Regions from separate parts of the Mesorhizobium sp. M0664 genome, predicted to be linked through region 2. Evidence: riboswitches for the same ligand, from Rfam matches in the RefSeq annotation. Region 2 holds a riboswitch; the other holds the start of a gene.

Region 1 (15,203 bases), on a different contig from region 2:
CGTAGGTCCGGAGGTCCTCACGGCCGCTCGATAGGAGCGAGCAAAAACTGAGGGCAGCAGATTGCTGCAGGCGTCGCGAATTCCTCATGAAACAAAGTTGTTTGAAAGGAAGGCGGGGTTGGCCCCGCCTTTTTATATGACGCGCAGATTAAGCCGATGGCTGCAACGCTCCAGAACGAATCTCGATTGCCGAAATCAAGCCGCGACCTTCTTGCGGGTTCGCTTCGTCGACGCCGGCTCCGGCGCTTCCGGCGCTTTCGGTTTGCGGCCGAGCCCCATCGTCTTGGCCAATGACGAGCGTGCGGCGGCGTAGTTCGGCGCGACCATGGGATAATCCGCCGGCAGGCCCCATTTGGCCCGATATCCATCCGGCGTCAGCCCATAGTGGGTCGACAGATGGCGCTTTAGCGATTTGAATTTCTTCCCGTCCTCAAGGGAGATGATGTAGTCCGGTGTGACCGACTTCCTGATCGGGACTGCAGGCGTAAGGGCAACCGGCTTTTCTGCAGAGACACCTCCGGCCGTCCCTTTCAGAGCCGCGTGCACTTGGCCGATGAGGGCAGGGAGATCCCCCACCGGGATCGGATTGTTGGAGACATAGGCTGAGACGACATCGGCCGTGAGCTCGATGAGGGTGTCGATGTTTTTTTCGGCTTCTTCTGTCATGAAACTCTCCAGGCGGCGTGAAACACAGTCGGCGAAGCGTCGCTTCATAGTGGCGGTCGCCGCTGAAAGCAACCAAGGTCTCGACAGGATTATTGCGATGCTCGTCCAGCAGCGAGATCTATAGCGCGGTATCGCGCCGTCATGACCGTTGATGCGTTCCGTTGTTGGCGACCTGCCGCGGTGCTTGCGCATTTTCAGGCGCGTCTCGGCCGTAAGCTTTGTGCCAAAACGACCAGTAATCTCGAAACGAAGCAGGCTGTTTCTGTTCGCCATCCTCTCTTTGGCTGTGAAATCGGTGGCAGAGCAGTGGCCGCTTCCTGGTGGCGCGTGGAGGAACTATCAAGCGTGGATTCGCAATGGTCGAAACGATGTAGATTCATCCGGTGAGCCGCTCTCGCAGCAGGATGTTAGGGATTGGACCGCTGGTAAACCGAGGACCTCACGCCGCTGCTTTGCTATTGAACCGCTATCGCTGTGACAACACATTCCGCAATGGTGGGCGGGTGTAGAGGAGGCGCCTTACGCAAACTAGCGGTTCAGCAGGTCGGGAGGAACGCATGAGCTCAGGGGACTTTCAGCAGCCCACTTTTCGTAAGGCGTGCAGCGCACATCGTGCAAGAGATTGCCAGTCCTGCGGATGCTATCGATTTTCTCAACGAATGGCCAGAAGATCGCAGAGACCGGATCTACCAAGCCGCCCTCAGGGCGTGCTTTGATGCATACAACGGACGAAAACCTGCGAGCGCAGCGCGCAAGACTTTTTTCCGCTTTGCGAAACAGGTCGTCATATTGGAAGATGCAACCTCCGCGATGCAATGGCTCGCTGCCTGCATGTCGGACAGTGGAAAAGCGCAAGTATAGGCGTCGTCAGTCGGTGTGAGGCTGGAGCGGGTACGCCGATGGGGTTATTGTATGGAGATTTCGCCGGCATCTCGAGCGTACTATAGCCTTGCGCGCTATGACGATGTTAATCATCTTGTTGTTATTGTAAATCAGCTTCTCGCGACAGGACTGCAACGCTTCCGGTGTGAAAATCACTGCGTGGGACTTGGTTCTCTCAAATTCATGACGGTAAATTGCCCTGTAATTATCGCAAAGCAGTTGTCCCATGAAGCTGATAAACGAGGCCAAAATTGTGCTCCGTCGTCTGCCAATATTCGCTCGATCGAGGCTATAGGCCTCACAAGCCAATCAAAACAGCTACTTGGGCGCCCTTTGAAATTCGTTAATTTCGCTCAGCCCAAACGGCCCTCCACGTCGAAAGTAAGATTGTCCCGCAAAGCGTGCTACAAGACGCGATCCCGGATCGATTTGGGCCAACGTCGATCTGGCGAAGGCACGCCGGAAATCGAGCCGGACCTGCAGCGGAACAGATAACCCGAACCGAAATCTGAGACAGCGGCGGACCCGATTTCTTCATGGTAGAAGGCGCAGAGAGAACCGGAGCACGGCTCCGGCGCCGCCGCTTGCCGAGCAGCGATCCTCCGGCTCCCTGAAATCCAATCGAGAAGAGCGTTCACTTCCGAGACGGTCCCATCTCTGCCGCGAAAACAGGTGTCAGACCCCGGTCCTCTCCCGCAGCTGATCTAGCGCAGGGCGTTCATGAGCCGCATATCCCAGAGTGGCTGCGTGCACGATGCAGCGAGATCATTTATGAAAATCCTATTTAGTACGATGGCTGTCCCCTTGCTGGCAGCCACCGCTTTTGCTGCGGATTCGATCCCCGCAGACCTCAGAGAAACGGCACTGGCCACCTTCAGGGCTTTGCCATCCACCACGCCGGCAGTCGCCAACAACCCGATCACCCCGGAAAAGATCGCTCTCGGCAAGGCACTGTTCTTCGATCCACGCGTTTCTGCGTCAGGCGTCTTGTCGTGCAACTCGTGCCACAACCTGGCCACCGGCGGCGACGACAATCACGAAACCTCGATCGGCCATGGTTGGCAGAAGGGACAGCGCAACGCGCCGACTGTACTGAACGCTGTCTTCAACATCGCCCAGTTCTGGGATGGTCGTGCCGCAGACCTGAAGGCTCAGGGGAAGGGACCGGTCCAAGCCGGCATCGAAATGGCCAATACACCGGGCCAAGTCATCGCCACGCTCAAGTCCATGCCGCAATATGTCGAGTGGTTCGATGCAGCTTTTCCGGCTGAAGCCGATCGGGTCACCTTCGACAACTTCGCCAAGGCAATCGAAGCCTTCGAGGCGACACTGGTCACGCCGGCCCCCTTCGACAGCTTCCTGAATGGTGATGAGCTTGCCATGACTTCCGAACAGAAACAGGGCCTGGCGCTTTTCATGGACAAAGGCTGCTCGTCCTGCCATGCCGGCATCAACGTTGGTGGGGAAGCCTATTACCCATTCGGCCTCGTGGAACAGCCCAGCGCCGAGGTCCTGCCGGAAAAAGACAAAGGCCGATTTGCGGTCACCAATGCAGCCGACGATTCCTATGTTTTCCGCGTGGCGCCGCTGCGCAACGTTGCACTCACCGCGCCATACTTTCATTCGGGCAAGGTTTGGGATCTGAAACAGGCCGTTGCCATCATGGGAACCACCCAGCTTGGCGTGGTACTGGCGGACGAAGAAGTCGACCTGCTTGTTGACTTCCTCAACTCGCTGACCGGAAAGGCACCCGAGGTCGCCTATCCCATCTTACCCGCCGAAACGGCGACAACACCCCGGCCTATAATGCAGATCTTAGGAAAATAAACGGCCAGCTGACTGCGGAACATCGCAATTGACAATGAGTGCGACTTTTACTGGACGAGACGAGTCGCGACGTCCATGAGAACGCAAATGGCTCGTTTCCAAAGTGCAGGCACTGCTTCCGTCACCATCTCGTTGCGATGGAATCATGTTTGGGATCTGGCGTGCGACATGCCAAGGAAGGCGTCTGACGCATGAGGCTCGCGCGCTGTCGATACCGCGCGGCGGCCGGTCATCGCGCTGGCGGCCGAATTGCCGCGCGCCAAAGTGATCGGCACCCTTAGGGCGAAGGGGCAGCCACTCCGTCCTCCATGTCCAGCGATTCTTCGACTGCTTCCGGATTCCGGGCGATGGTCCAAAGGAGAGTGTTCGCCGCTGCATCCGTTTCGAGCGACCTTGCTCCCAGTTTCGAAGCGTTGCCAGATCGAGGCCATACCTCACGGAGAATGCCTCCTGAGAGAGCTTCGTGCGATCCCGGACTTCGCGAACACTTATCGGCCGCGGCGCATGAACCTTCGCGATCACGCCTGCGGACGACAGTTCATTCTTCAGTGCAATAGGTCGTCGACGCAAGGAACCGTCACGAACGCCTTGCCGTGATCGACCATCTCCGTGAGTATCGCGTGGGCCGTCCTGAGCGGCAGCTGTCTCTTAACGAGAATCCGGGCGGCCTCAGGAGTATTCGCGCCGTGAAGAAAACTGAGGCTCAGTCGGACGGGAGAGCCTGACGACACCGGGACGACGTCCCGGGTTCGCACCCGTTGTCCGTACCGCTCCATGAATTTCGATTTAGTCGACATTAAGCTTCTCCGCGATCACTCGACCGAGCTTGCGCAATTTGGACCATCCCCACTGGAGGCATCGCGATAAAAGTACGCCAAACAACGCTAAGGGAGAACAAGCAGTGATCTGATTTCGTTCGACGCTCGTTTTCGAGAGCCGTTCTGGGTCGTTCGCAATCAACTGTGTAGGCCAGCGGAGCGAGCAAGGAGCGCCAGATCCGGACAGGGCTGAGTGGGGTGTTTCTCCGAAAGGTGGGGCCATACCCTAAGGAACACGAGATCTAGTGGACTCGTCGATTCGCGCGGTTTCGATTCGCGCACCCGGGCACAACGCTTGGATAAGTCCCATCAGATGCTCTCCGGTGGCCGTCGTCTGTTTAGCTGACATTGGGCCGAGGGCTTCCAGCACGAGCCACATGGCGCGGGTATGGACCGTGACCATGGTGCGCCGCCCCTGCCGCCAGTTCCAGCGGCGGCACGTGACACCGGCATCATCGCACCAGATGACTTCGCCCGGTTCGGGATGCTCGGTTACCATTTCACCTTGCTGGATCGTGTCGAATGGCTCCGCTCCCTTCGCAATTAAAAGTCTCGGGACCCCCTGGTAAAGATCGAGATCCTCCCCGCCAATCGGGACGCCATACAACACGCTGACGGCATTGTAGGCATCAACCAGTGGGGATATCCGCGGGAGAGAGCCATCTTTCCGCACCCGCTTGAGAAGCGCGGCGGCCGAGCACGGCGTTCGATTGGCCTTTGTGCCGAAAGCCTCGTAGGCAACGGCCCACGCCGCAAGATGCGCGTCCCTTTGGGCGTCATCGCGAAGCGCGGCCTGTTCCGCCGCCGCAATCGTGTCGTTCAACGCCTGTGCATCCGGCACGTCGATTTCAGCGTTCCGCACCACAATGCTGATCAGATGAAAATCCGGGTAGCGGGCCTTGATCTCGGGGGCAACCAATGGCGTGAAAGACATGGGATGCTCTTTTCTCATGGGGAGGCTTTGCGCTGGGGGTCGTTCGGAAAATGTTTGAAGAAAGGTGCTTGTCGAGCGTCCAGATCTTCTGGCATCGGCATGGTGCATGCCGCACCATGCGCTGGATAATTCCACCATTCGGCCGTGGACAAGGCCTGGTAGAGATCGTCGATTATCTCTTGCGGGTGCTCGAGCCCGCCTCGGCCGGCAACAAGCTACGTCTCCGCCAGATCCTCCTTTTCATTAGGAGGCAGCGGGCGCGATATGGATGTGAAGCAGCTTTCCTTGCCGGGTCATGCATCGCTCTCGGAAATTCATCTCGCACGAAAATCTGCCGCCAAACTGGCCTGATCAACAGCACCAGTTGCATGGCGTTTTCCCAGTCCAGTTGGCTTGCAAACGAAATGCGGTTCAGCCCAAGGGTCGGTTTCCTCGCCAGCACGCCACGTCCCCGCCGTTTTAGCCACCGTGTTCCGGCAACGCATCTTGCACCTGCTTGACAACCGCTCGCAGGATCTCAACGCCCTTCTCGATCTGCCGAATGCTCAAGGCGGCATAGCCCATGACAAGCCCCATGCGATCGATGTGGCCTTCGTCCGACTGCCGCTCGTAAAGGGGCGAGATCAGGTGTAGCCCCAGGCCCGCGCCTCGGGCGGCTTCGACAAGGGTCGTTTCCCGCGATCGCGGCAGTTCGTCGAACCAAACGACGACGTGCAGACCGGCCTCTGCTCCCTGGACAGCGATGCGATCTCCGAAGCTGCGCCGCAAGGCGCCCAGCAACGTCCCCCGACGCTCGCCGTTCAGCCTGCGCACGCGCCGCACATGGCTTTCGTAGCCGCCACTTTCGATCAAACAGGCCAGAGCCTCCTGTTCAGCCACCGGCGAATGCCGGTCCGAGAATTGTTTGGCGGTTGCGAAGACCTCCTGCAATTCCGGCGGGACGACGAGGTAGCCTATGCGCAGCATTGGCGAGAGCGTCTTGGAGATCGTGCCGAGATAGATGACAGCCCCGTGGTCCTGAAGGCTGTGCAGCGGAGGGACCGGATTGATGTCGTAGCGATATTCGCTGTCGTAGTCGTCCTCAATCACATAGGCGCTGTTGTTCCGCGCCCATTCCAGAAGCTGGTGGCGGCGTGTGATCGGCATGACGCCGCCCAGCGGAAACTGATGCGATGGCGTGACATAGGCCAGTCGTGCACCAATCCTCGCCAGCAACTCCGTCTTCATCCCGTCCTCGTCGACGGTGACCGGGATGGGCGAGGCGCCTGTGCTGGCAAAGACCTGACGCGCCATCCTGTAGCACGGGTCCTCGATGACGAAGCGGTCGGCGGGATCGAGAAGCAGGCGCGCGCACAGGTCGAGGCCCTGCTGCGAACCGTTGACGATGATGATCTGCTCGAGGTCGCAGCTCAGGGTTCGGGCGCGCCAGAGATAGCCCTGGAGCGCCTGACGCAGCCGGCGCGAGCCGCGAGGATCGTCATAGGCAAGACGCAACGGGCGCTGCCCCATCGCCTCGTTCATCGCACGTTTCCAGACCAATGCGGGGAAGTCTGACGGCGCCAGGTCGCCATAGCGGAAATCGACCTTCAGTCCAGTCGGCAGATAATCCGGCCAGGGCGGCGTAACGCGCAGTCGTTCGCCATAGGCGGACAGATGAACCGGGCCGACTCGTTTCGCGACAGTGCGGCTCGTCTCAGGACCGATCAACGAAGATGCAACGCGGGGTCGTGCGCCTTGACGGACGTCGATGAAACCTTCCGCGGCCAGTTGCTCATAGGCGACCGTCACCGTCGTTCGCGAAACCCCAAGGTCATTTGCGAGGCCTCGGGAGGAAGGCAGCTGACTGCCGGTTTCGTAGACACTTCCGAGGATCTGCTCGCGAAGAGCCTCGTAGATCTGGCGTGCACCCATCGCGTGCGTGCGACCTGCAGAACCGGTACTTGAAGACTGGACCATTTCATTCATCGCCAACTGGATATTTCACATTGGCCAGTTTGCCGTCAATCTTTCGGAAACCCAAGCAAGATCTTAGAGGCCGAATGACCCGCTCCTATCAATCGGAAACCGATGCTCTCACGCGGTCGCTCAACGACACCGGTCCCGGATTCGCCACTCGGGCGATCCATCATGGCTACGATCCCGCCGGCTTTTCCAATGCCGTTCAGCCGCCAGTCTTCTTGACCTCGACCTATGGATTCGAAAGCGTGGCAGCGAACGAGGCCGCCGCCGCGCTTGGCGGAAGGCTCTATGCGCGCGAATACAATCCGACGACGGAGATCCTCGAACAACGGCTCGCCAATCTGGAAGGAGCCGAGGCAGGTCTGGTCGTTGCCTCGGGGATGGCGGCTTTCGGGACGCTGATCCTGTCGCTCCTGTCCCAAGGCGATGAACTCATCGTCCACAGGACGCTTTATGCGAACACGCTAGCCATGGTCGAACAGGCGGTCCCCCGCTTCGGCATCAAGGTCGTCGCGGTCGACCTGTCCGATCCCCAAAATCTCGATGCCGCGATCACCGAGCGGACCCGGCTTGTTTTCTTCGAGACCCCGGTCAATCCGCTGAGCCGCATCCTCGACATCTCTGCCATTGCCGAGCGCGCCCACGCGCGCGGTGTGAAGGTTGCCGTGGACAGCACCTTCGCCTCGCCCGCGCTCCAGCGCCCACTCGAACATGGGGCCGACATCGTGCTCCACTCGCTGACCAAGTACATCAACGGTCATGGCGATGCCCTTGGGGGCGCGCTTCTGGGCGACGCGCCAACGCTCCGCACGCTGCACGAAACGGGCTTGCGCTACATCACCGGCGCAGCGCTCTCGCCCATGTCAGCCTTCCTGATCCTGCGCGGTCTGAAGACGCTCACGCTGCGCATGGAACGGCACAGCGCCACTGCCCTTGCGGTGGCTCAGGCGCTCCAGGCGCACCCGGCGGTGGCATGGGTGAGTTATCCCTTCCTCGACTCGCACCCTGATCAGGTGACGGCGCGAAAGCAGATGTCCCAAGGGTCGGGCATGTTGGCCTTTGGCCTCCACGCTGGGTTCGAGGGCGCGCGGCGGATGATGGACCGGCTCAACCTGATCACCCGGGCTGTCAGCCTCGGCGATGCCGACAGTCTCATCTATCATCCGGCAAGCCTGACCCGTGCTCGTCAGCCGATCCGCAAGGATGCGCATCTGGCCGATGGAGTCGGCGAGGACCTCATGCGTCTCTCGGTGGGTCTTGAAGACGCCGATGACCTAATCGCCGACCTGCGGCGGGCTCTGGACGCCTTGTGATGACTTGTCGTCCGGCCAGTCCTGCGCTCACGCACAAACCTGGAGCCTTGCCATGGCATTCCTGAGCGGCCTTTCCGCGTTTCCCATCACGCCGACCGATCGTGACGGCCGTGTCGATACCGTTGCTCTGCGCAAGCTGATTGCCAGGCTTTGCGCCGCTCAGGTCGATTCCATCGGTCTTCTCGGCAGCACCGGCACATACATGTATCTGACGCGCGAGGAACGGCGACGGGCGCTCGCCGAGACCTTGGACGAAACCGGGGGACAAATGCCAGTCGTGGTGGGTGTGGGCGCGCTGCGCACCGACGAAGCAGTGAGGTTCGCGCAGGACGCTAAGGCCCTTGGGGCTGCCGCGGGGTTGCTTGCCGCCGCCTCTTACACCCCGCTCACTGAGGACGAGGTGTTCGAACATTTCTCCACGGTGGCGTGCGAGAGCGGCCTGCCGATCGTCATCTACGACAATCCAGGAACGACGCATTTCCATTTCACCCCAGCACTCGTCAGCCGCCTGGCAAAGGTGGGTGGGATTGTCGCTATCAAAAATCCGACAGACAAGGGCGAAGCGATCAAGAGCCATCTGGCCGACCAGAGGCGCACTGTGCCGGAAGGGTTCTCGATCGGCTACAGCGGCGACTGGAACGCCGCAGAGGCCATGATCGCCGGCGCCGACACATGGTACAGCGTCCTCGCCGGCATCCTGCCCGAGGTCTGCGTGAAGATCGTCACGGCGGCGCAACAGGGCGATGCGGCCGAAGCGCGACGGATCGATGCCACGCTTGCGCCGCTCTGGAGACTCTTCAAGGAGTTCTCGAGCCTTCGCGTCGTCTATGCACTCGCCGAATTGCTCGACATTTGCCGTGCCGCCCCCCCGCGTCCCATCCTGCCTCTGCCCTCAGCAGCGAAGCGCCAGATCGCCGCCGCGTTGGAACGCTTGCCATCGGATGCCAGCCGGTGAACAGCGAACCCGGCGGCCAGTGAAAGGAACTGTCATGTATTTACCCGCTCATTTCGATGAACCGAGCCGAGAAGTCCTTTACGAACTGATCGAGAACAACGCACTCGGCGTGCTGATAACCATGGCTGGAGCGGTCTCGACGCCAATCACACAGGGAGAAAACGGTTCCCTTTATTCCTGCGCGATTAGTACACGTGCCGAAGGAAAGTGCACTTTCTCGCTCGAGTGACTTATTTCAAAGGATGTGATCGCGTTTTGGCACATTCACGGCCCACATGCGGCAGCCGCTAACTCACCACATGGTGAGCAACCAGGAAACCTTCCGGCCTACACTTTCTCCCGGAGCGCGCGTGCTGCAGCAACCATGTTCATGAGGGCAGGGCGGACCTCCTCCCACTTGCGGGTTTTGAGGCCACAGTCCGGGTTTACCCACAGTTGGGCATCGGACAGTCGCTCGCGGGCAAGCATGACGAGATCCGAAATCTCGCCGACTTCCGGGACCCGTGGTGAGTGAATGTCGTAGACTCCGGGCCCGATTTCATTCGGATATTTGGAGCTCGTGAAGGCGTCCAGCAGTTCCATTTTCGAGCGCGACGTCTCAATCGAAATGACATCCGCATCCATTTCAGCGATCGCGTCGATGATCTCGTTGAACTCCGAATAGCACATGTGGGTATGGATTTGAGTCGCGTCCTTTACACCCGTTGAAGCGATCCGGAAGCATTCGACAGCCCAGTCGAGATAGTCGTTCCAATCAGACTGGCGCAGTGGCAATCCTTCGCGAAACGCGGCCTCATCGATCTGGATCATCCTTGCGCCGGACCATTCGAGATCCGTCACTTCGTCGCGGATGGCGAGCGCGATCTGGCGGCATGCTTCGGAGCGGGGTACGTCGTCGCGAACAAATGACCAGTTGAGAATGGTCACTGGGCCGGTGAGCATTCCCTTCACAGGGTTTTCCGTAAGCGACTGGGCGAACTGCCACCAGCGCAGCGTCATCGGATTGGGTCTCGATACGTCGCCGAAGATGATGGGGGGGCGCACGTAACGCGACCCATAGCTCTGCACCCAGGCATGCTGGGTGAAGGCGAAGCCGGACAGCTGCTCGCCGAAATGCTGTACCATGTCGTTTCGTTCGAACTCACCGTGCACCAGCACGTCCAGCCCGATCTCTTCCTGCCAGCGAATTGCAGCCTCGATCTCCTTCTTCAGGAAGGTCTCGTAGTCGACATAGCTCAGCTGGCCCTTCGCATGAGCGGCCCGCGCCCTGCGTACCTGCGGCGTCTGCGGGAAGGACCCGATGGTCGTCGTCGGGAACGGCGGCAGCCCGAGCGTGCCGGCCTGGACTCTGGAGCGCTCGGCAAAAGCGCTCTCTCGTCGCTTCATGCTGTCGTCAATGCTGGCGATCCGCCCCTCAACCAGCGGGTCATGGATCTTCGTGGATGTCACGCGAGTGGCGGCAGCCTCGGCAGACGCTTTCAACGCGCCTGCCACCGCATCCCTGCCTTGGGACAGGGCCCGGGCAAGCAACACCAACTCGTCGGTCTTCTGGGCCGCGAAGGCGAGCCACGACCTGATGTCCGCGTCGAGTTCCGTCTCCATGCGGAGGTCGATCGGCACATGCAGCATCGAGCAAGAAGGCGCGATCTCGACGCGGTCCAAGGGCCAGCCGGCGACGATCGGTTTGATGCGGTCGAGAATGGCGGGCAGGTTCGCACGCCAGACGTTGCGGCCATCGATCAAGCCAAGCGAGAGCACCAGATCCTTCGGTGCGAGCCGACCCACCGTTTCCAGCTGCTCGGGAGCGCGCACGAGATCAATATGCAGCCCGGCCAGGGGCAGAGAAACCGCGGTTTCGAGATTGTCTCCCAGCGGCCCGAAATAGGCAGCCAGCATGATCTTCAACTCGGGCGCGGCTTTTGACAGCTGGCCATAGGCGAATTCGAACGCAGCTCGTTCGTTCGGGTTCAGATCGAGGACAAGCGCTGGCTCATCGATCTGCACCCAATCGGCACCCGACAGCTTCAAGCTCCGCAGGAGTTGCTCGTAGACGGGCAGAAGCCGTGGTAGGAGCGCGATGGGATCGAAGCCGGCAGGCGATTTAGCCAGCTTGAGGAAGGTGACCGGTCCAAGGATGACTGGGCGTGTGTGAATGCCGAGGGCTTTAGCCTCGAGGAAGTAATCAACCGGCTTCGTCGACGAAAGAGCGAACGTCTGATCATCGTCTAGTTCCGGCACAATGTAGTGATAGTTGGTGTCAAACCACTTGGTCATTTCCATCGCGGTTACGCCAGGCCGATGAGCCGCATGCTGGTGACCACCGTGCCCACAATCCTCCGTCTGACCTTGGTTGCCGCGCGCCATAGCGAAGTAGATGTCGAGTGGGACCTCGCCGCCATTCCAGCCGTAACGGGACGGAAGGGCGCCGACCATGGCTGCGGTGTCGAGCACATGGTCGTAAAGCGAGAAGTCGTTCGACGGGATTTTCGACACGCCGCGATCGCGTTGCTCCTCCCAGCTAGCGGCACGGAGCGCCTTCGCCGTCGTGAGAAGGTCGGCAGCGGACGATTTTCCGGACCAGTAGCTTTCAAGCGCGAATTTCAGTTCTCGCCGACGACCGAAGCGGGGCACGCCGAGCGTTGCTACAGGAATTTGCTGAGAGACAGTCATGCATACCCCGATGGTTGGGGCGTCGGTGACAAGGAAGGCGCTAGCAGGCCGGCACGAACGCCAGGCTGCAGCGGCCATCGAGACACCCCGCCCGTGGACGTAATTCGCCGTGGCAGGTCTCCTGGCTCGCGGGGTCATAGCCTCTACCCGTCTTCCCAAGGCTATTCGCCTCAGTGACATGAGTGGGGTTGGCTCGCCGCTAACAGTTGCGGGGGCAGCGCCGGCATCGCACCGGCTTCCCTCTTAGCTCCGCTGCGGCAGCGCCGTACGGAGAACCACGACACGGGAGACAATTACCGCAGTTCGCTTCTTTGTCAACGTCGCATAAAGAAATGTTTATGTCGTTATGTTAAATTTCCGTTGGCATGTTGCCAAAGGTCGCCTTGAAAGCGAAACTATGGAAGCCTTGAGCGGCCGGTAAATCAAAGCAATAACGCACAGCGGTCCAGGAGGATAGGAGTTCGTCGGCTGCCGGCGGCAAACTACCGGCAAGCGCCGTGGTGCTGCTTCCCGCATCATGCGAACGCCACCTCGGCGTCGAACTTCGGCTCCGAGCTTCCGACCGCTTCGTTGGTGATCTGCTCGCGACCACATCCGGCTCAATGGCGAGGCTGTTGCCCATGTGGAAACTGTTGGCCGTGATGCCCTCGGTGATACGACACAACGATTTCGGGGGGAGCACCCGAGGCCCGGCGCAGCGGCCTGTTACGAAGTGATCGAGGCCAATGTCTCGAACTGCGTGTTCGCAGCCCACCGGCTCAAGGTAACCCGGCTCAAACCACCGGGCCAGCTCAAGTCCTGTCCAAATGGGCCTGAGCGGCAAATCGTCGTGCACGGGCACGGTTTGGCGTTCGATCTTGTGATGCGTCTTGGGCGGACAATCGCCACGGTGCAGCGCGCAGAAGCGGTTCCCCAATTGGAAGCCGAGGGCGGTGAGGGCAAGCCAGCGCCACGGGCGGAGGGGGACTTGGACCTGTTTGCCCTGCTGGACCACAAGTTCGCGACACAGGGCCTCAAGGAGAAGACCAAGAGTGATTGCGCGGGACCTCGCCAAATCATCAAAAGCAGCGGGCAGTCAAAGTTCGGCGCCGATTGACATGGAGATAGCCATCGCGGCGGACCCCCAGGCGGACCGCAAGCCGGAATACAACCGGGTGCAGGCGGCCAAGCTCGTCCACAAGATGGCGTCGGGCATATACCGGCGATGGGAGAGCGGACCGTGGAGTGCAGGAACTTCACGCCTATCCACGCTCCCGTGGACGTGTCCTGCGGCACATCGGCAGCGATATTGAGGAGGCAGTTGAGCTTCTGGTCGAGCACTCTTACCTGCCACTACCTACGCTTAACGTCATCTCGTACTGAAAACGCACCACGCAAGGTCGAGATGTAACATGCGCCCTTCGTGGATGGTTCTAAGCTTCCTCGGGCGCGGTCAATCTGTGATAACGGTCGCTTGGAACCTCCATCACCGCGACGCGATCAAGGTTGGCGTATCGCGCTCGGTAGTAACCTTCTTCCTCCACTTCGGCGAAACTACACTGGGGAACGTCAAAGGTCGCAGCTTCCAATCCGAAGAAAGTCGTAGCGGTTTCTTCATCCAAGAAGTTCCACTCATCTTCTCCGTCGTCATATGTGACGCGAACATAGGAGGCCATGCGCACGGCTTCCTGATCACCCATCTCTGCGATGATGGCATCGCATTCTTTCTTCAGCTTTCCTGAAACCTCACCCTTATCCCAGTCATCCAAAGCCCGATAGATTTCTGGATGATAATACTCTGGCATCTCCTCTACATCGTCACCGATAAGCTCAATGGTGCGGACATATTGCGGATTTATCAAGAGTATTTTGTTGTCAAGGCTCCAACAATACAGCCATGGCCTGCTTGTGTTATTTCTACGAAGATTATGAAGTTCCTTCAATTGACGTAAAATCGATTCACGCGCCTTTTCATCGATAGGATATTGGCGGCTGCCAACAGTCGTCTTGATTCTGAGCGTGCCGTATCGCGTTTCGGCATCGGCAATTGCAAACGGGCTCGTGCGCCACTCCTCGACATCAATCTTCCAGCCCAGCAGCTCCTCGACCGTGCATTTCAACGTGAGACAAAGGTCCTTGATCTGCTCGACGTTCAACTGCGTTTTGCCTGTTTCCCAACGGGCCACAGTCTGTTGCGTCGTTGCCATCTGCTCTGCCAAATCTTTTTGAGTCATGCCCAGTCGAACCCTAAGCTCTTTCATGTTCATAACTCACCTCGCGTGTTCAACACACGCATTGTGGATGAATTAATCTAACACGTCAAGCGTGTTCAAAAATCGCAGCATGTGTTTTTAGGGCGTCTTCGAGGCTCCCGCAGCCGTTCGTGACCACTTGCGCAAGACACAGGGCTGGTACACAGCACGAACGGGCGATCAAAAATTACTGCTGAATTCAGATAATTATTGTGGGCGAGTCTGGATCTCTCTGATCGACACGATAGTCGACCATCACCATGATCGGACCGCTCGTGGCCGCAGGTCAAGTTGCAGCGTCGGTTCGCTGAACTTGTTGGTAGGATCCAGATTGAGCGTTTCAAAATCCGGCTGACGCAGAAGGATGCCCATCAGTCCCCCAATGACAAGAACCAGCTGGCGGACGAGCAAGGCTCCCGAAACACCTTGGACATCCGCCAGTTCGCCCCAAAGCCAGCTTCCCGCCGCCATGCCGCCGTATGTGGCCGTCTGATAGAGAGAGGGCGCGTCCAACCACCCACCGCGGCGCCGAAAGCTGCACGGACGTTAAACAGCGAGAATGATTGAATCCAAGCCGCACCGGCTGGCATGAGGTTGAGACAGCTCAGCCCAACGTGCTCGCTCCATGCCCGAAAGAAGCAGCTGATCGCCAATACAAAGAACGCACCGCGAATGACCCATTCGTTGGAGAGAACTTCTCGGACCCGCCCGATGAGGAGCGCGCCGCAAATCGCTCCCAGGCCGAAGAAGCCGAGCATCACGCCGTAGGTGACTGCGGTCCCTTTGATCTGTTCGCGAGCGACCAACGGCAGGAGAGCCAAAATGACAACGGCGGTGAGGCCGAAAATGAACTCCGGCACATCACCTTGAGAAGGTTCGGCGACAAGAGCACGTAACGGAAGCCCGCCGCCATCGCACTGCCGAAAGCCTCCCGCGGCAGCGCTTGTC
Region 2 (15,203 bases):
CAAATGATCGGCAAGTCCCGGTGTCAGCGGCAGGATGCGTGCTTGCGAAGTCGATTCAACTTCGATCGCGAGCACGTTGAGCGGGTTGATCTTTTCGAGGTCGAAAGTGCCGGCGCTCGCCGAGCGCAGGCTTTCGTTCGGCCCACCCAGCGCCTCCAGCACCATCAACCGCGAAGCGCCGAAGCCAAGTTCGGTCATGAGACGGGCAATCGCTCCCGGTGCATCGCTGTCCGAGGTCAGCGCGAGAATGCGGGTGCAAGAATGCAGCAACGGCCGGATCAGGTCGAGCGAGCGGCCATGCAGCGAAATGGTCTCGACGTCCTGCAGCGCCCAGCCCAGGCGTGAGGCGGCCAGCGAAAAGGCCGAGGGCGCGGGGATCACCCGCATACCCTCTGCCGCGACCTTGCGGGCGAGGGTGACGCCGACACCGTGGTAGAGGGGATCGCCGGAGGCCAGCACGCAGACGCGTCTGCCGGAGAGCGCCAGCACGTCGCGCATCTCGGCATCGAAAGGTGTCGGCCAGGCGCGCGCTTCACCTTTGGCGAGCGACGCGACGAGGGCAAGGTGGCGCTTGCCGCCGAAGACGAATTCGGCCTCCGCGATCAACCGCTTGGCCTCGTCGCCGAGACCCGCTACACCGTCCTCGCCGATGCCGATGATCGTGAGCCACTTTGAGGTGAGCTTGGCGCCGCGCGGAGCTTCAGCAGGCATGACGACCCACCGCATTCTGATCCTCGGCGGAACCACGGAAGCCCGGCAAATGGCCGGAAAGCTGGCCGCGCGCGCGGATATTTCGGTCATGCTGTCGCTGGCCGGCCGCACCGAAAAGCCGGCCGCGCAGGGGGTGCCGGTGCGGGTCGGCGGCTTCGGCGGTGCCGGCGGGCTGGCGGCGTATCTCCGCCAGAACAAGATCGACCTGCTGATCGACGCCACGCATCCCTATGCGGCGCGAATCTCTGCCAATGCGGCGGAAGCAGCGCGCATGACCGGCGTGCCTATCGTTGCGCTCAGGCGTCCCGGATGGGAGGCGGTCGAAGGTGATCGCTGGATGTTGGTCGACACCGTTGCCAGCGCAGTGACGGCTCTGGGATCGGTGCCGCGCCGCGTGTTCCTGGCGCTCGGGCGACAGGAGGTCGCTGCCTTCAAGGCCGCTCCCCAGCATCATTATCTCATCCGCAGTGTCGACCCGGTCGAGCCCAGGCTCGCTGTGCCCCGCGCGACCTATCTCTTGGCGCGCGGGCCGTTTCGGGAAGTCGACGAACATGCACTGCTTCTGCAACACCACATCGAAGTCGTTGTTTCCAAAAACAGCGGCGGCGAGGCGACCTACGGCAAGATCGCGGCGGCGCGAGCGCTGGGAATCGAGGTGGTGATGATCCGCAGGCCGGCGCTGCCGGACGTCACGTCGGCTGAGACCGTCGAATCTCTTGGCGAGATGGTCGATCATGTTCTGGTCGGTCATGTTCTTGGGCCCGTTGCCGAACGCGGCGTGTAGACCAGCACGGCCTTGTCACCCCGCTTGATGATCCTGGTTTCCGGCGAGCCGATGATGATGCAGGTCGACATGTCGGCCTTCGCGGCATCGGCGTCGGCCAGCAGAAAAACCTCGATGCGCTCGTCGGGACGGCCGGCGGCACGGCCGAAGATCACCGGCGTGGTGCCGGGCAGGATCGCAGCAAGGCATTCGAAGGCGCGGCCTAGCTGCCATGGGCGCGCCTTGCTGATCGGGTTGTAGAGCGCGATTACGAAGCCAGCGCCGGCTGCCGCCAGCAGGCGTAGCTCGATCAGATCCCACGGCTTCAGATTGTCGGACAGGGAGATGGCGCAGAAATCATGGCCGAGCGGCGCGCCGATGCGGGCGGCGACGGCGAGCATGGCGGTGATGCCGGGCACGATGGCGATGTCGACCGCGCGCCATTCGGGTGGGCCCGCCTCCATCGCCTCGCAGACGGCCGCGGCCATGGCGAAGACGCCGGGATCGCCGCCCGACACGACGGCGACATCGTGGCCTTCCACAGCCTTCAGCAGCGCGTCCCTGGAGCGCGCGAGTTCCTCGCGATTGTCGGAAGCGACGCGAATCTGGTCGGGACGCAGATCGAGCCGGTCGAGATAGGGTTTATAGCCATAGAAGAATTTTGCCTCGGCAACGGCACGGCTTGCCTCCGGCGTCACCTGGTCGGCGTTGCCGGGCCCGAGGCCGATGACAGTGAGGCGGCCGCTCATGCTTCGGCTTTCAATGCGCTTGGCCGGCCCGACCAGCCGGCCACCAGCACGATGGCGAAATAAGGCGCCTGGTCGTCCTTTTTATCGACCAGCCGCATCGAGACGCCGCCCGGCATGGTGCCGCGCTCGACATAGATGGCCCGCGCCAGCTTGTCGGTTGCCTCCAGCGCGCGCCTGATCTTGGGCAGGTTGCGGCCGACCTTCATGATCACCGCAGCGTCGGTATCGGCGAGGCGACGCGTCAGCTCGAATTCGCTCATGGTGCCCGGCAGCACCGTCAGCACGTCGTCACCCTGGACGATAGGCAGGCCGGTCGCCGACCAGCAGCCGGACATGGCGGTGACGCCGGGAATGACTTCGCTCGGAAAGCGGTGCGCCAGCCGGACATGAAGATGCATGTAGGACCCGTAGAAAAGCGGGTCGCCTTCCGAAAGCACAGCGACCATCCTGCCGGCGCTGAGGTGCGCGGCGACCTTTTCGGCCGATTGCTCGTAGAAATCGGTTATCTGCGAGCGGTAATCGCTGTGGTCCTTGTCGATCTCGGTCGTCACCGGGTAGAGCAGCGGCAGTTCGATCAGATCAGGGCGAAAATGCGCGCCGACAATGGCGCGCGCATTGCTGTTGTTGCCGCGCTTGGCGAAATGCGCGACGACATCGGCCTCGGCGAGCGCGCGCGCTGCCTTCAGCGTCAAGAGTTCCGGGTCGCCGGGTCCGGTGCCGACGCCGACAAGCCTGCCTTTTGCAATCGTATTCATAGGCCCGGCCTCGCCAATGCATTGAGTGCGGCGGCGGTCATGGCGCTGCCGCCCAGCCGGCCGCGCACGATGGCGTAAGGCACGCCATAGGAATTTTCGGCCAGCGCATCCTTCGATTCGGCGGCACCGACAAACCCGACCGGCATGCCGATGATCGCCGCCGGCTTCGGCGCGCCGTCGCGCAGCTTTTCCAGCAGATAGAAAAGGGCTGTCGGCGCATTGCCGATGGCGACGACCGAACCGGCCATGCGCTCGCCCCACAGGTCGATCGCGGCGGCCGAGCGGGTGTTGCCGATCTTTTTCGCGATGTCGGCGGTCCGCGGATCGCGCAGCGTGCAGATCACCTCATTGCCGGCCGGCAGCCGGGCGCGCGTGACGCCATGCGAGACCATCTGCGCATCGCAGAAGATCGGCGCGCCGGCCGCCAGCGCCGTGCGCGCGGCGGCGACGAAATCGCTCGAGAAAACGAAGTGCCTGCAAGCATCGACCTGGCCGCAGGCGTGGATCATGCGGATAGCGATTTCGGCCTCGGCTTCGGAAAAGCGCGAAAGGTCGGCCTCGGCGCGGATAATGGCGAAGGAGCGCTCGTAGATCGCCGTGCCATCATGGATGTAGTCGTAGGCGTTCTGGGCGGGCATGCTCATTCCTGTCGGTAGATTTCGGTGATGCCGGCCGCGCCGAGCCTTGCCAGGCAGGCGGCAGCAGTCTCGCCGGAATGTCGTGCGCTGCGGATCGCCGCTGCAACGCGGCCGATGCCGTGCGCGGCGTCGTAGCCCGGCCTGTATCCGGCGGGCAATGCCTTTGCCGTCCCGTCCACGACAAGTCCGGCTCCGTTTTCGCCACCGACCAGGGTCAGCGCCGCCGGACCGGGATGGGCACAGCCCTTGGCGCAGCCGGAGATGTGCAGCGTCAGCGAGGAATCAAGGATGTCGCGGTTTTCTGTAGCGATGATCTCGGCGATGTCGCGGGTGGCGATCCGGCCGGAGGCGCAGGCGGGTGCGCCGGGGCAGGCGGCGATCCTGGTGCGCGGATCGGCTGCGTCGGTGACAAAGCCGAGGGCTGCGGCGGTTTTCTGGAGGGAAAGACATGCGGCTGGGGAGAGGCCAAGCAAAAGCAGCGCGCGACCCGGCGCCAGACGGATTTCGGTGGTGCCGAGGGTGAGGGCGTATTGGGTGAGATCGATAAGTTTTGGCGCTGGTATGCTGCCGAACGGCAGGCCGATGCCGAGGGAGGTACTGCCGGCTGCCAGATCGAAAATTCCGATGGGCCGGCGATCCGTCGCGCCCCCCTCTGTCCTGCCGGACATCTCCCCCTCCAGGGGGGAGATTGCGCCTTCGTCTCCGCTTTCGCCAATCGCCGAAGGTGCTGGGGGGAAGCCGCCGGCGAAGCTGCAGATCTCCCCCCTGGAGGGGGAGATGTCCGGCAGGACAGAGGGGGGCGCGACGGATCGCCAACTTGCGAGAGATCTCAGCTGCCTCGCCGTCAAATCCCGCGCATGGGCATCGCGGCCTTTTTCGGCAACCATCCTGAGAATGGCGACGGCGATGTCACAAGCCGCATCTTCCTCGGACATCGCCAGCGGCGTGGCACCCTGCGCATCTCCGGCGAGCGATACCCGCCACTTAATTCCGTCGGCGGCCCGCACCGCGACCAGCCAGACATCGGCCGTAACCGCATCCATTGTCAGCTGCCCGCCGCCGTCAACAATCACCGACACCTTCGGGCCAAGACGTTGCGTAACACCGGCGTCCTCAATTGCCGCCCGAATCCGCTCCGCCATCGGGCGCGGGTCGGCTATCTCCTCCTGGTCGAGCCCGGCCAGCGGGCCGGTCTCGACCGGCACGCCGGTGCGCACAGCGATGCCGAGCGCATCGACCTCCATCGCCAGCAGCCGCGCGCTTGCCGGCGTCAGGCCGCGGATCTGCAGGCTGCCGCGGGCGGTCACTTCCATGATGCCGTTGCCATGGCGCAAGGCGGATTCGCAGAGTCCGATCAACGACTTCGGCAACAGTCCTCCAGCGACCGGATTGAGCCGCACCAGCAGCCCGTCGCCGGTTTGCATCGGCGCCGACAAAGCGGGGCAGGCGCCACGGCGCGAGAAAGCGTTCATGCCGCCACTCCCAGCGCTTGCGCTTCGGCAATCAGTGCGGCGAGATCGTCATCGATCGAATTGCGCAGCGGATGCCAGAGCCCGCGCCGCCGTGCCGACAGCAAACGCTCGGCGATCACCTTCGCCGCCGCCGGGTTCTCGCGCAGGATGAAGGCGCGCACCACGGGGTCGCCAAGATAGGCGTCGTGCACTGCCTCGATCAGCGTGCCCGATATGGCATGGGTAGTCTCGGCAAAGCCGACCAGCCGGTCGACCGTCTCGGCGAATTCCGAGGCGCCGCGCGGCCCGTGCCGCAGCTGGCCGGCGATGAAGCGCGGGTTGACCGCGCGGGCGCGAACTACCCGGGATACGGCCTCACTGATCGAGCGCGGCTTGGGCTTTTGCGGGTCCGTGGTGTCGAGCACGATCACGTCGGCGTTCTTGCCGAGCGCGGCAAGCGCTGCCGAAAAGCCGCCGATGAAGGCGACGTCGGCCGAGCCTTCGAGGATGTCGCGGCCGGGGTCGTCGCCGGTATGAACCAGAAGGTCGGCCTCGGCGAGGCGATCCTCGAACGCGCCGGGCGCCGAAATGCCTTCGCCCTCGGAGCCGCCATAGGCGTGCGAGGTGGCGGCGAGATACGTGCGGCCGATCTCTTCGCGCGCGGCCCAGTCGCCGCTCGACAACAAGTCCTCGATGCCCGCGCCGTAAGTGCCCGGCGAGGTGCCGAAAATGCGCGGGCTGATCTTGCCGTCGATGCGGGTCCTAGCGGCGAGCGGGTTTTCCGAATCGTCCTCGTCGCGGGTCGCCACCGCGTTGGCCGCGGCGTCGATCAGCGCGATCTGGGTCGGGAACATGTCGCGGAACAGGCCCGATATGCGCCAGGTGACATCGATGCGCGGACGGCCGAGTGTTGCCGGCGGCAGCACGTCTATGCCGGTAATGCGGCCGGTGGCGGAATCCCATTGCGGCCGGCAGCCCATCAGCGCCAGTCCTTGCGCGATCTCCTCACCGCCGGTGCGCAGCGAGGCCGAGCCCCACAGGTCGATGACCAGCGAGCGCGGCCAGTCGCCATGCGATTGCATGTAGCTGCGGACCACTTCTTCCGCTGCCATCTTGCCCAGATCATAGGCGGTCGGCGTCGGCATGGTACGCGGGTCGGCGGTAAACAAATTACGGCCGGTCGGCAGCACATCGCTCCGGCCACGCGCCGGCGCACCGGCCGGACCGGCAGCGACGTGGCGGCCGTCGAGGGCGGCAAGCAGCGCGGTTTTTTCAGCTGCCGCGCTTTGCCGCCACAACGGATCAGCCTCGCCTTCCGGCGAGCGGCCGTAAATGTGCAGGCCGTCCTTGATGGCGAAATCCTTGAGATCGCAGAGCCAGGCGTCGATGCGGCGCAAAGCCTCGTCGGCCGCATCGGTCCTGGCGACGCCTGCCTCTGAGGCGAGGCCGGTCTTTTCCGCCGTCTCGACGATCAGCTTCGCCAGGCGGTCGCGGCGGCGGCGGTCGAGCCCGTCGGCCTGGGCATATTCGTCAACCAGTCGTTCAAGCCTGTGCTGGTTTTCGTCCAGCCCGGCGCCGGTCAGCGGCGGCGGCAGATGGCCGAGCGTGACGGCGGCAATGCGCCGCTTGGCCTGCGCTGCCTCTCCCGGGTTGGAGACGATGAAGGGATAGATGACGGGCAGGGGACCGGTGACTATCTCGGGAAAGCAGTTTTCGCTGAGCGCCACGGTCTTGCCGGGCAGCCACTCCAGCGTGCCATGGGCGCCGACATGGACAATTGCATGGATGCCGAGCGACTTGCGCAGCCAGAGCCCAAAGGCGACCAGCGCATGGCGCGGCGGCAGCGTCGGGTCGTGATAGTCGGCGCGGCGGTTCATGGAGCGCCCGCGATCGGGGGCGAGGGCTACGGTGATGTTGCCGAAGGTGGCTGCGCGGAAGGGGAATTTTGCCGTAGGCGCTCGAACACCCCCCTCTGTCCTGCCGGACATCTCCCCCTCAAGGGGGGAGATTGCGCTGTTGTCTCGGCTTTCGCCAATCACCAAGGATGTTGAGAGAGAGCCGTCGGCGAAACTGCCAATCTCCCCCCTTGAGGGGGAGATGTCCGGCAGGACAGAGGGGGGTGCCTCGCACAAACCTGTCTCATCTTCTGGATTTCCCCATGCGGCTTCCACCGCAGCGATGGCCGACGGCGGCAATTCCGTCGAGAAGGTCAAATACTCCTTCAATGCCAGCCCTTGGCTGTCCTTTTCCAACGCATCCAGCAACTCGCGCGGCGTTTGTGGAATGCTTTCAACGGCGTAGCCCTGTTCGCTGAGGTCGCGCAGCATTGCCAGCACGCTGGACGGCACGTCGAGACCAACCGCGTAGCCGGTGCGACCGGGGGCGCTCGGATAGTCGGGGATCAGGATGGCGAGCTTGCGCTCCGCACGCGGCGTCCGCTGCAGGCGCACGAAGGCCTCGACACGGTTCGCCACTTGCGCCACGCGGTCGGGCTCAGGCCGGTTGGCGAAGGCGCGGAAGGCCAGCGCCGGGTCGGTTTCGCTTTCGCCCTTGAATGAAATGGCGCCGGCCAGGATGCGGCCGTCGAGCTCGGGCAGGACGACATGCATGGCAAGGTCGGCGGGCGCCAGGCCGCGCTGATTGGTTTGCCAGATGTCGCGGCGGGTGGTTGCGACGATGACCTGGAACACGGGCACGCCGGCGCGGTCGAACAGGGTTTCAACGCCGGGCTCGGCACCCGAGGCGAAAGCTGTGGCGGTGATGATGGCGGCAGGCTTCAGGGTTGCGAGCGCGGTTTCGACAAAGGCGAGCGACGCCGGGTCCTTGAGGCTGGAGACGAACATAGGCACGGGAACCATGCCGCGGTGGCGCAGGGCTTCGAAAAGCGCGTCGATGGGCGCGACATCGGCCGCGAGCAGCATCGAACGGTAGAAGAGAATTGGCACGACGTCCCCCTCCCTCTCGAGGGGAGGGTGGCCCGCACGGCCGGGTGGGGTCGTCACGGCAGTGGTCGACGTTTTGTGTAGGCGCGCTTCGGAGAGGATCCCGCCCCCGGCCTGCGGCCGGACCCTCCTCTCGAGGAGGAGGGGGACGCCGCGTTCTGCGACCCCCAGTCCCGGCTCGTAAAATCCCGCCTTTGGCACGCTGACAGGTTCGGCTACAGCCGCACCCGATCCAGCGAGACTTGCCAGCCTCTGCACCAGCGCCGTCATATTTGCCGGTCCGCCCTCGCGGAAATAGCCAAGCAGGCCGTCCAACTCCTCGCGCGGCAGCGTCGAGCCTTCGATCAGCCGCAAATCCTCGTCGTGGCTCTCGCCCGGCAGCAGCGCCAGCTTGATACCGCGATTTCGCGCGATAGCGGCGAGCTGGTCGCAGCCATAGCGCCACCAGTCATAGCCGCCGAGGATGCGGACCAGAATGACCTTGGCGTGGCGGGCGACGCTGTCGATCCACAGGTCGACGGACATCGGATGGCGCAGGTCGCGCAAGGCGGCGAGCCGCATCGACGGCAGGCGGTGCGCATCTGCCTTCCACGCCGCCGCCAGCCCGGCCAGGTCGCTGTCGGTGAAGGACAGCGCCACGACATCCGCAGGCGTTTGCCTGAGATCGACAGGCTCGGCGAGATCGTCGAGCGAGGCGGATGTGGTGGTGAGGATGTGCATCGCGGCTCGTACCTGGGTCAGCCGGCGAGGATACGCTCGATGGCCGGGCGGTTCAGCCCTTTCAGGCCGATGACGACCAGGCGCGAGCGGCGGTCGTCTTCGGCGGTCCAGGCGCGGTCGTAATAGTGGTTGACGCGCGGACCGACGGCCTGCAGCAGGAGCCGCATCGGCTTGCCGCCGACTTCGACGAAACCCTTGACGCGCAACACGTTTTCTTCCTCCGCCGCCGTGGCGACCCGTTGTGCGAGCTCGTCCGGGTTGGACACAGACGTGATGTCGATGACGAACGAGTCAAAATCGTCATGTTCGTGGTCGAGCTCGTCGTCGTGGTGGGTCTTGCGGTTCTCGATGTCGTCCTCGACGGCGAGGCCGAGGCCGAGCAGCACCGACGGGTCGACCTTGCCTTGCGAAGTCGGTACGATCTTCACCGCCCGCGCAACGTGCTTGCCGATGACGGCATTGGCACGGGCCGAGCCGGCTGCGTCCATCAGGTCGCTCTTCGACAGGATGATCAGGTCGGCGCAGGCGAGCTGGTCTTCGAACACTTCCTCGACCGGATCGTCATGGTCGAGCGTCTGGTCCTGCGCGCGCTGGGCCTGCAGGGCGTCCATGTCGTTGGCTACGCGGCCATCAGCCAGCGCCGGTCCGTCGACCACGGCAATGACGCCGTCCACCGTCACGCGGCTTTTCACCGACGGCCACTGGAAGGCCTGGACCAGCGGCTTGGGCAAAGCGAGGCCGGATGTCTCGATCAGGATGTGGTCGACCCTCGGCGTCAGCGACAGGATCTGGTCCAGCGCCGGGACGAAATCATCGGCGACGGTGCAGCAGATGCAACCGTTGGCCAGCTCGACGATGTTTTCCTCGGGGCAGGTGTCGATGCCGCAGCCCTTCAGGATCTCGCCGTCGATGCCGATGTCGCCGAACTCGTTGACGATGATGGCCAGGCGCTTGCCTTTGGCGTTTTCGAGCAAATGGCGGATCAACGTCGTCTTGCCGGCGCCGAGAAAGCCGGTGACCACGGTGCAGGGAACGCGCGAAAGGGAGGCAGCGGTCATGTCAGGTCCTTCAAAAGGTCAAGGGGAGGGATGCGGGCAACCAGGCCGCGCTTCAGGCAATCGGGACGGCCGCGCCATGGAATGAGCCCATCCGTCGAGGTGGCGAACAGCTTTGCCCCGGTGACGAGATCGGCGCCGCTGGTCGTGGTCAGATCACCGAAGACGTAGCTCCAGCAGCCGTCGCGCAGCATGGCCGCGCTGAGCCGGCGCTTGCAATTGCCGAGGCATTCGACGGTGCGGATTTTGATGTTTTCGCTGGAAGCAGCGCGGCGCGTGTCCTCTGCGAGCAGTTCGCCAGCGCGCGGATGAGCGTCCGAACCGGTCTCGTCACGGCAGGACGAGCAGACGATGACGGTAACGCCGGCCGGGGAATCACCATGGCCGGACAATAAATCCGCTGTCTCAGCCGGAAAACTGCTGTCGCGTTCCAAATCAGGCTCCTTGCCCGGAAAACCCGCCAGGCGATCGGATTCTTAGGTCCTAGACGGCAGGTCTCCTGGCTCGCGGGTCATCGCCTGGGTGCCGCCTTCCCGGGAATATCCCAGTGGTTTTCGGCCTTGGCTCGTCGCTTACAGTTGCGGGGACAGCCGCGGATTTGAAATCGAGATTTCGCACCGCATTCCCTCTTGGCCCCTGCCGTTGCGGGCAGGGGACCGTCTGGAACGGATTTAGGCTTGTGGAGGCAGTTGTGTCAACGCACGTCTATGGCGCGGCGATATCCGCGAGCGGCCGGCCCAAATCGCCGGCAGCGGTCACCTCGATGCGTTCCAGGCCGAGCCAGCCCTGCATCTGCTTCAATTCCTTGAAGAGTTCGGCAGCGGTTTGTGGCGGGGCGCCGGGCTCCGCATAGGCGGCATGGACGCGCAATACGCCGGCCGGACGGTCGGCCCTGAGGTCAACGCGCCCGACGATGCTGTCGCCGAGCAGGAATGGCAGCACATAATAGCCATACCGCCGCTTTTCGGCCGGCGTGTAGATCTCGATGCGGTAGTGGAAGTCGAACAACCGCTCGGTGCGCGATCGTTCGAAGACGACAGGATCGAACGGCGCGAGCAAGGCGCGCGCCTCGATCCTGCGCGGCAAACGGGCGTCCTTGTGGAGATAGGCTGTTTTGTTCCAGCCGTCGACGCTCACCGGCAACAGCTCGCCGGCCTCGACCAGCTCCTCGATGCGACCCTTGATGTCGGCGGGCGAGAGGCGGAAATAGTCGCGCAGGTCGCCTGCCGTGGCGATGCCGTGGGCACGGGCCGAGATGCGCAGCAATTCGCGGTGAGCGTCTTCGGGGGAGGGCGTTGGCAGACTCAGTATTGTTGGCGGCAGCACGCGCTCCGGCAGATCGTAGAACCGTTCGAAGCCGCGGCGATGCGCCGTGGTGATGCGGCCGGCCCAGAACAGCCATTCGAAGGCGTGCTTGGCATGGCTCCAGCCCCACCAGCCACCCGAACCCTTCTGCCCTTCGAAAGCCGACGCCGCGATCGGGCCTCGTTCGGCGACCTCGCGATAGATGTCTTCGATATAGGCGGCGTGCTCGCGGCCCCATTTGGCCAGTCCGCTGTACATTTCGTCGCCGCACTCGGCCCGCTGCATGCGCCAGCGCATCAGCGGATAGGTCTCGACCGGCAAGAAGGAGGCTTCGTGCGCCCAATATTCGAAGACCATGCGCTTGCGCGTTACGGCGGCGTCGTCGAGCAGCGCCAGCTTGTAGGGGCCAAGCCGCGAATAGAGCGGCATATAGTGGGCGCGCACCACGGCGCTGACGGAATCGATCTGCAGCAGGCCGGTACGGGCAAGCACGCGGGCCAGATGCCGGCGGTCAGGCGTGCCGGTGGGGCGCGGGTCATTGAATCCCTGTGCCGCGAGCGCAATGCGGCGGGCCATGGCGAGCGAGATTTTTTCCTTCATGAAGGCGGCATCCGGACGATTTTAGACAGAGAAAATGACCTGCGATTCCGTGCCATGCTAACAGGGTTTTGGCGGCATCCATGTCAGGAGAGAAAAGTGGAGTAAAAAGTGAAGGAAATCAAACAGGAGCGGATCGGACCAGTTTTCCCGGATATGCCGTCCAGCACCGCGATTTGAACAAGGTTTGACTTGCTTCGCCGAAAGCGCTGCGCTAACCCTCGCCGCGTTGCAGCATAGAGCCCCCTTAAAACGGTTCAGTGGTTAAACTGTCACGCTTCCGCAAGTGGGTCCGGTGCTGTAATCAGAGTGGATTGGCCGCCAACGGAAACTGCAGCATGAACGCACTTTTAGGTTCGTACCTGCCCATCGTCCTGTTCATCGGCGTGGCGCTGATCGTCGGGCTGGCGCTGCTCGCCGCACCGTTCCTGGTGGCCTACCGCAACCCCGATCCGGAAAAGCTTTCCGCCTACGAGTGCGGCTTCAACTCGTTCGACGACGCCCGCATGAAGTTCGATATCCGCTTCTACCTGGTGTCGATCCTGTTCATCATCTTCGATCTGGAGGTGGCCTTCCTGTTTCCGTGGGCGGTGTCGTTCAGCCAGATCGGCATGCTCGGTTTCTGGTCGATGATGGTGTTTTTGGCGGTGCTGACCATCGGCTTTGCCTATGAATGGAAAAAAGGAGCGCTGGAATGGGATTGAACGACAGTTCCGGCACGCTCGTCGCGCCGAAGCCCAAGGGTCTCATCGACCCCAACACCGGCAGGCCGGTGGGGGAGGATGATCCATTCTTCCTGGAGATCAACAACGAGCTCGCCGACAAGGGCTTTCTCGTCACCTCGACCGAGGCGCTGATCACCTGGGCGCGCAGCGGCTCGCTGATGTTCATGACGTTTGGCCTCGCCTGCTGCGCCGTCGAGATGATCCACACGTCGATGCCGCGCTATGACAGCGAGCGCTTCGGGGTGGCGCCGCGCGCGTCTCCGCGCCAGTCCGACATCATGATCGTCGCCGGCACGCTGACCAACAAGATGGCGCCGGCGCTGCGCAAGGTCTACGATCAGATGCCGGAGCCGCGCTACGTCATCTCGATGGGCTCATGCGCCAATGGCGGCGGCTATTATCATTATTCCTATTCGGTGGTGCGCGGCTGCGACCGCATCGTGCCGGTCGACATCTACGTGCCCGGCTGCCCGCCGAGCGCTGAAGCGCTGCTTTACGGCATCCTTCTGCTGCAGAAGAAGATCCGCCGCACCGGCACGATCGAGCGGTGAGCGGCATGACCCAGGCGTTGAATGACCTCTCGACCTATCTCGGCGAGAAGCTGATCGGCCGGATCGGCGAGGCGGTGTTCGCCTATGGCGAACTCACCATCTCGGTCGAGCCGCGCGACCTGATCGAGGTGGTGACCTTCCTGCGCGACGACCCGAAATGCCAGTTCATTTCGATCATCGACGTCTGCGGCGCCGATTATCCGTCACGGGCAAAGCGCTTCGACGTCGTCTATCACCTGCTGTCGCCGAGGCAGAATATCCGCATCCGGCTCAAGGTCCAGGCCGACGAAGAGACGCTCGTGCCGTCGATCACCGGGATATATCCCGGCGCCGACTGGTTCGAGCGCGAGACCTACGATCTCTACGGCGTGCTGTTTTCGGGCCATCCCGATCTGCGGCGGATCCTGACCGACTACGGCTTTGAAGGCCATCCGCTGCGCAAGGACTTTCCGCTGACCGGCTTCGTCGAGGTGCGTTACGACGACGAAGCCAAGCGCGTCATCTACGAGCCGGTGGAGCTCAAGCAGGAATTCCGCAATTTCGATTTTCTGTCTCCGTGGGAAGGTACGGATTACGTGCTTCCGGGGGATGAAAAGGCAAAGCAGTAAATGGCTGAAACCTCCGTTCGCAACTTCAACATCAATTTTGGCCCGCAACATCCAGCGGCGCACGGCGTTTTGCGCCTGGTGCTGGAGCTTGACGGCGAAGTCGTCGATCGCGTTGACCCGCATATCGGGCTGTTGCACCGCGGCACGGAAAAGCTGATCGAGGCCAAGACTTACCTGCAGGCCGTGCCCTATCTCGACCGGCTCGACTATTGCGCGCCGATGAACCAGGAGCATGCCTTCGCGCTTGCCGCGGAGCGGCTGCTCGGCATCGAGGTGCCGAAGCGCGGGCAGTTGATCCGAGTTCTCTACTCCGAGATCGGCCGCATCATGTCGCATATCCTCAACGTGACGACGCAGGCGATGGATGTCGGCGCGCTGACGCCGCCGCTGTGGGGCTTCGTCGAGCGCGAAAAGCTGATGGTGTTCTATGAGCGCGCCTCGGGTTCGCGCATGCACGCGGCCTATTTCCGCCCCGGCGGCGTCCACCAGGACCTGCCGCAGAAGCTGATCGAGGACATCGGCAGCTGGATCGACCCGTTCCTGAAATCGGTCGACGACCTCGACTCGCTCTTGACCGGCAACCGTATCTTCAAGCAGCGCAATGTAGACATTGCCACCGTCTCCCTGGCGGACGCCTGGGCCTGGGGTTTTTCAGGCGTCATGGTGCGCGGCTCGGGCGCGCCGTGGGACCTGCGCAAATCGCAGCCCTACGAATGCTATGCCGAGCTGGATTTCGACATTCCGATCGGCAAGAACGGTGACTGTTTCGACCGCTATCTGGTGCGCATGGAAGAGATGCGGCAGTCGGCGAAAATCATGCGCCAGTGCGTCGACCTGTTGCTCGGCAAGGAGGGCGCCGGCCCGGTGTCCAACCTTGACGGCAAGGTGGTGCCGCCGAAGCGCGCGGCGATGAAGCGCTCGATGGAAGCGCTGATCCATCACTTCAAGCTCTACACCGAAAGCTACCGCGTGCCGGCCGGCGAGGTCTATGCCGCAGTCGAGGCGCCAAAGGGCGAGTTCGGCGTCTATCTCGTCTCCGACGGCACCAACAAGCCCTATCGCTGCAAGCTGCGCGCGCCGGGCTTTGCGCATCTGCAAGCCATGGACTTTTTGTGCCGCGGCCACATGTTGGCAGACGTCACCGCTGTGCTTGGCTCCCTCGATATCGTCTTCGGGGAGGTGGATCGGTGAAGATGCGGAGCGCCCTGCATGTTGCTGCCGGTTTTGCTGCCGGAGTGGCAGGCATGGGTGCCGTTGCCGCCTGGGGCCGCTCGGCGGAAGCCTATTGGGTGTCCTGCCGCCTTGAGGGCGTGAAGACAGATGTCATGTGCAGGGTAACCACGACGGGCCGACTTTGGGATCTGGATTCCGGTTGGTATCTTTATGCCGATACGGCATATCCGGATTGGAATGTGGCCCTTGGCGCGGATTGCTCGGATCGGTATCGCGAATATCGCGACTATGTCGACACTACCCGGGGAAAGATCGGAAACGATGAGAGTACCGCGGTCTTGGCCAGGTCCGACCCTCGTTTTTATTTCGACTGCTACAACAGAGTTAAAAGCTAAATGTCAGTCCGCCGTCTCGCAGAAGCCAGCCTCCAGCCAGCCTCCTTCGCCTTCAACCGGGCGAA

The links. Region 2 has a riboswitch for cobalamin ahead of NKI39_RS06515 (DUF1636 family protein). Riboswitches for the same ligand answer to the same signal wherever they lie in the genome.
Region 1: linked by a shared signal. The riboswitch ahead of metE (5-methyltetrahydropteroyltriglutamate--homocysteine S-methyltransferase) and the one ahead of NKI39_RS06515 (DUF1636 family protein) in region 2 are both predicted to bind cobalamin.

What each region holds. Positions count from the first base shown of each region.
Region 1 covers NZ_JAMYPW010000043.1:2,790-17,992, reverse strand. The annotation lists gene NKI39_RS27090 (Ros/MucR family transcriptional regulator) at 196-666, opposite strand; gene NKI39_RS27085 (DUF982 domain-containing protein) at 1,279-1,527, shown strand; gene NKI39_RS27080 (cytochrome-c peroxidase) at 2,320-3,375, shown strand; gene NKI39_RS27075 (B3/B4 domain-containing protein) at 4,420-5,127, opposite strand; gene pdxR (MocR-like pyridoxine biosynthesis transcription factor PdxR) at 5,587-7,083, opposite strand; gene NKI39_RS27065 (trans-sulfuration enzyme family protein) at 7,167-8,399, shown strand; gene NKI39_RS27060 (dihydrodipicolinate synthase family protein) at 8,452-9,354, shown strand; gene NKI39_RS27055 (FMN-binding negative transcriptional regulator) at 9,389-9,583, shown strand; gene metE (5-methyltetrahydropteroyltriglutamate--homocysteine S-methyltransferase) at 9,682-12,024, opposite strand; cobalamin riboswitch at 12,119-12,319, opposite strand; gene NKI39_RS27045 (hypothetical protein) at 12,737-13,120, shown strand; gene NKI39_RS27040 (helix-turn-helix transcriptional regulator) at 13,437-14,270, opposite strand; partial or broken gene NKI39_RS27035 (MFS transporter) at 14,482-15,203, opposite strand, start outside.
Region 2 covers NZ_JAMYPW010000003.1:212,559-227,761, reverse strand. The annotation lists gene cbiE (precorrin-6y C5,15-methyltransferase (decarboxylating) subunit CbiE) at 1-711, opposite strand, end outside; gene NKI39_RS06550 (cobalt-precorrin-6A reductase) at 710-1,495, shown strand; gene NKI39_RS06545 (precorrin-3B C(17)-methyltransferase) at 1,459-2,223, opposite strand; gene NKI39_RS06540 (precorrin-2 C(20)-methyltransferase) at 2,220-2,978, opposite strand; gene NKI39_RS06535 (precorrin-8X methylmutase) at 2,975-3,622, opposite strand; gene cobG (precorrin-3B synthase) at 3,619-5,088, opposite strand; gene NKI39_RS06525 (cobaltochelatase subunit CobN) at 5,085-8,729, opposite strand; gene cobW (cobalamin biosynthesis protein CobW) at 8,747-9,787, opposite strand; gene NKI39_RS06515 (DUF1636 family protein) at 9,784-10,218, opposite strand; cobalamin riboswitch at 10,257-10,460, opposite strand; gene NKI39_RS06510 (winged helix-turn-helix domain-containing protein) at 10,490-11,689, opposite strand; gene NKI39_RS06505 (NADH-quinone oxidoreductase subunit A) at 12,025-12,390, shown strand; gene NKI39_RS06500 (NuoB/complex I 20 kDa subunit family protein) at 12,381-12,962, shown strand; gene NKI39_RS06495 (NADH-quinone oxidoreductase subunit C) at 12,968-13,570, shown strand; gene NKI39_RS06490 (NADH-quinone oxidoreductase subunit D) at 13,571-14,761, shown strand; gene NKI39_RS06485 (hypothetical protein) at 14,758-15,138, shown strand; gene nuoE (NADH-quinone oxidoreductase subunit NuoE) at 15,139-15,203, shown strand, end outside.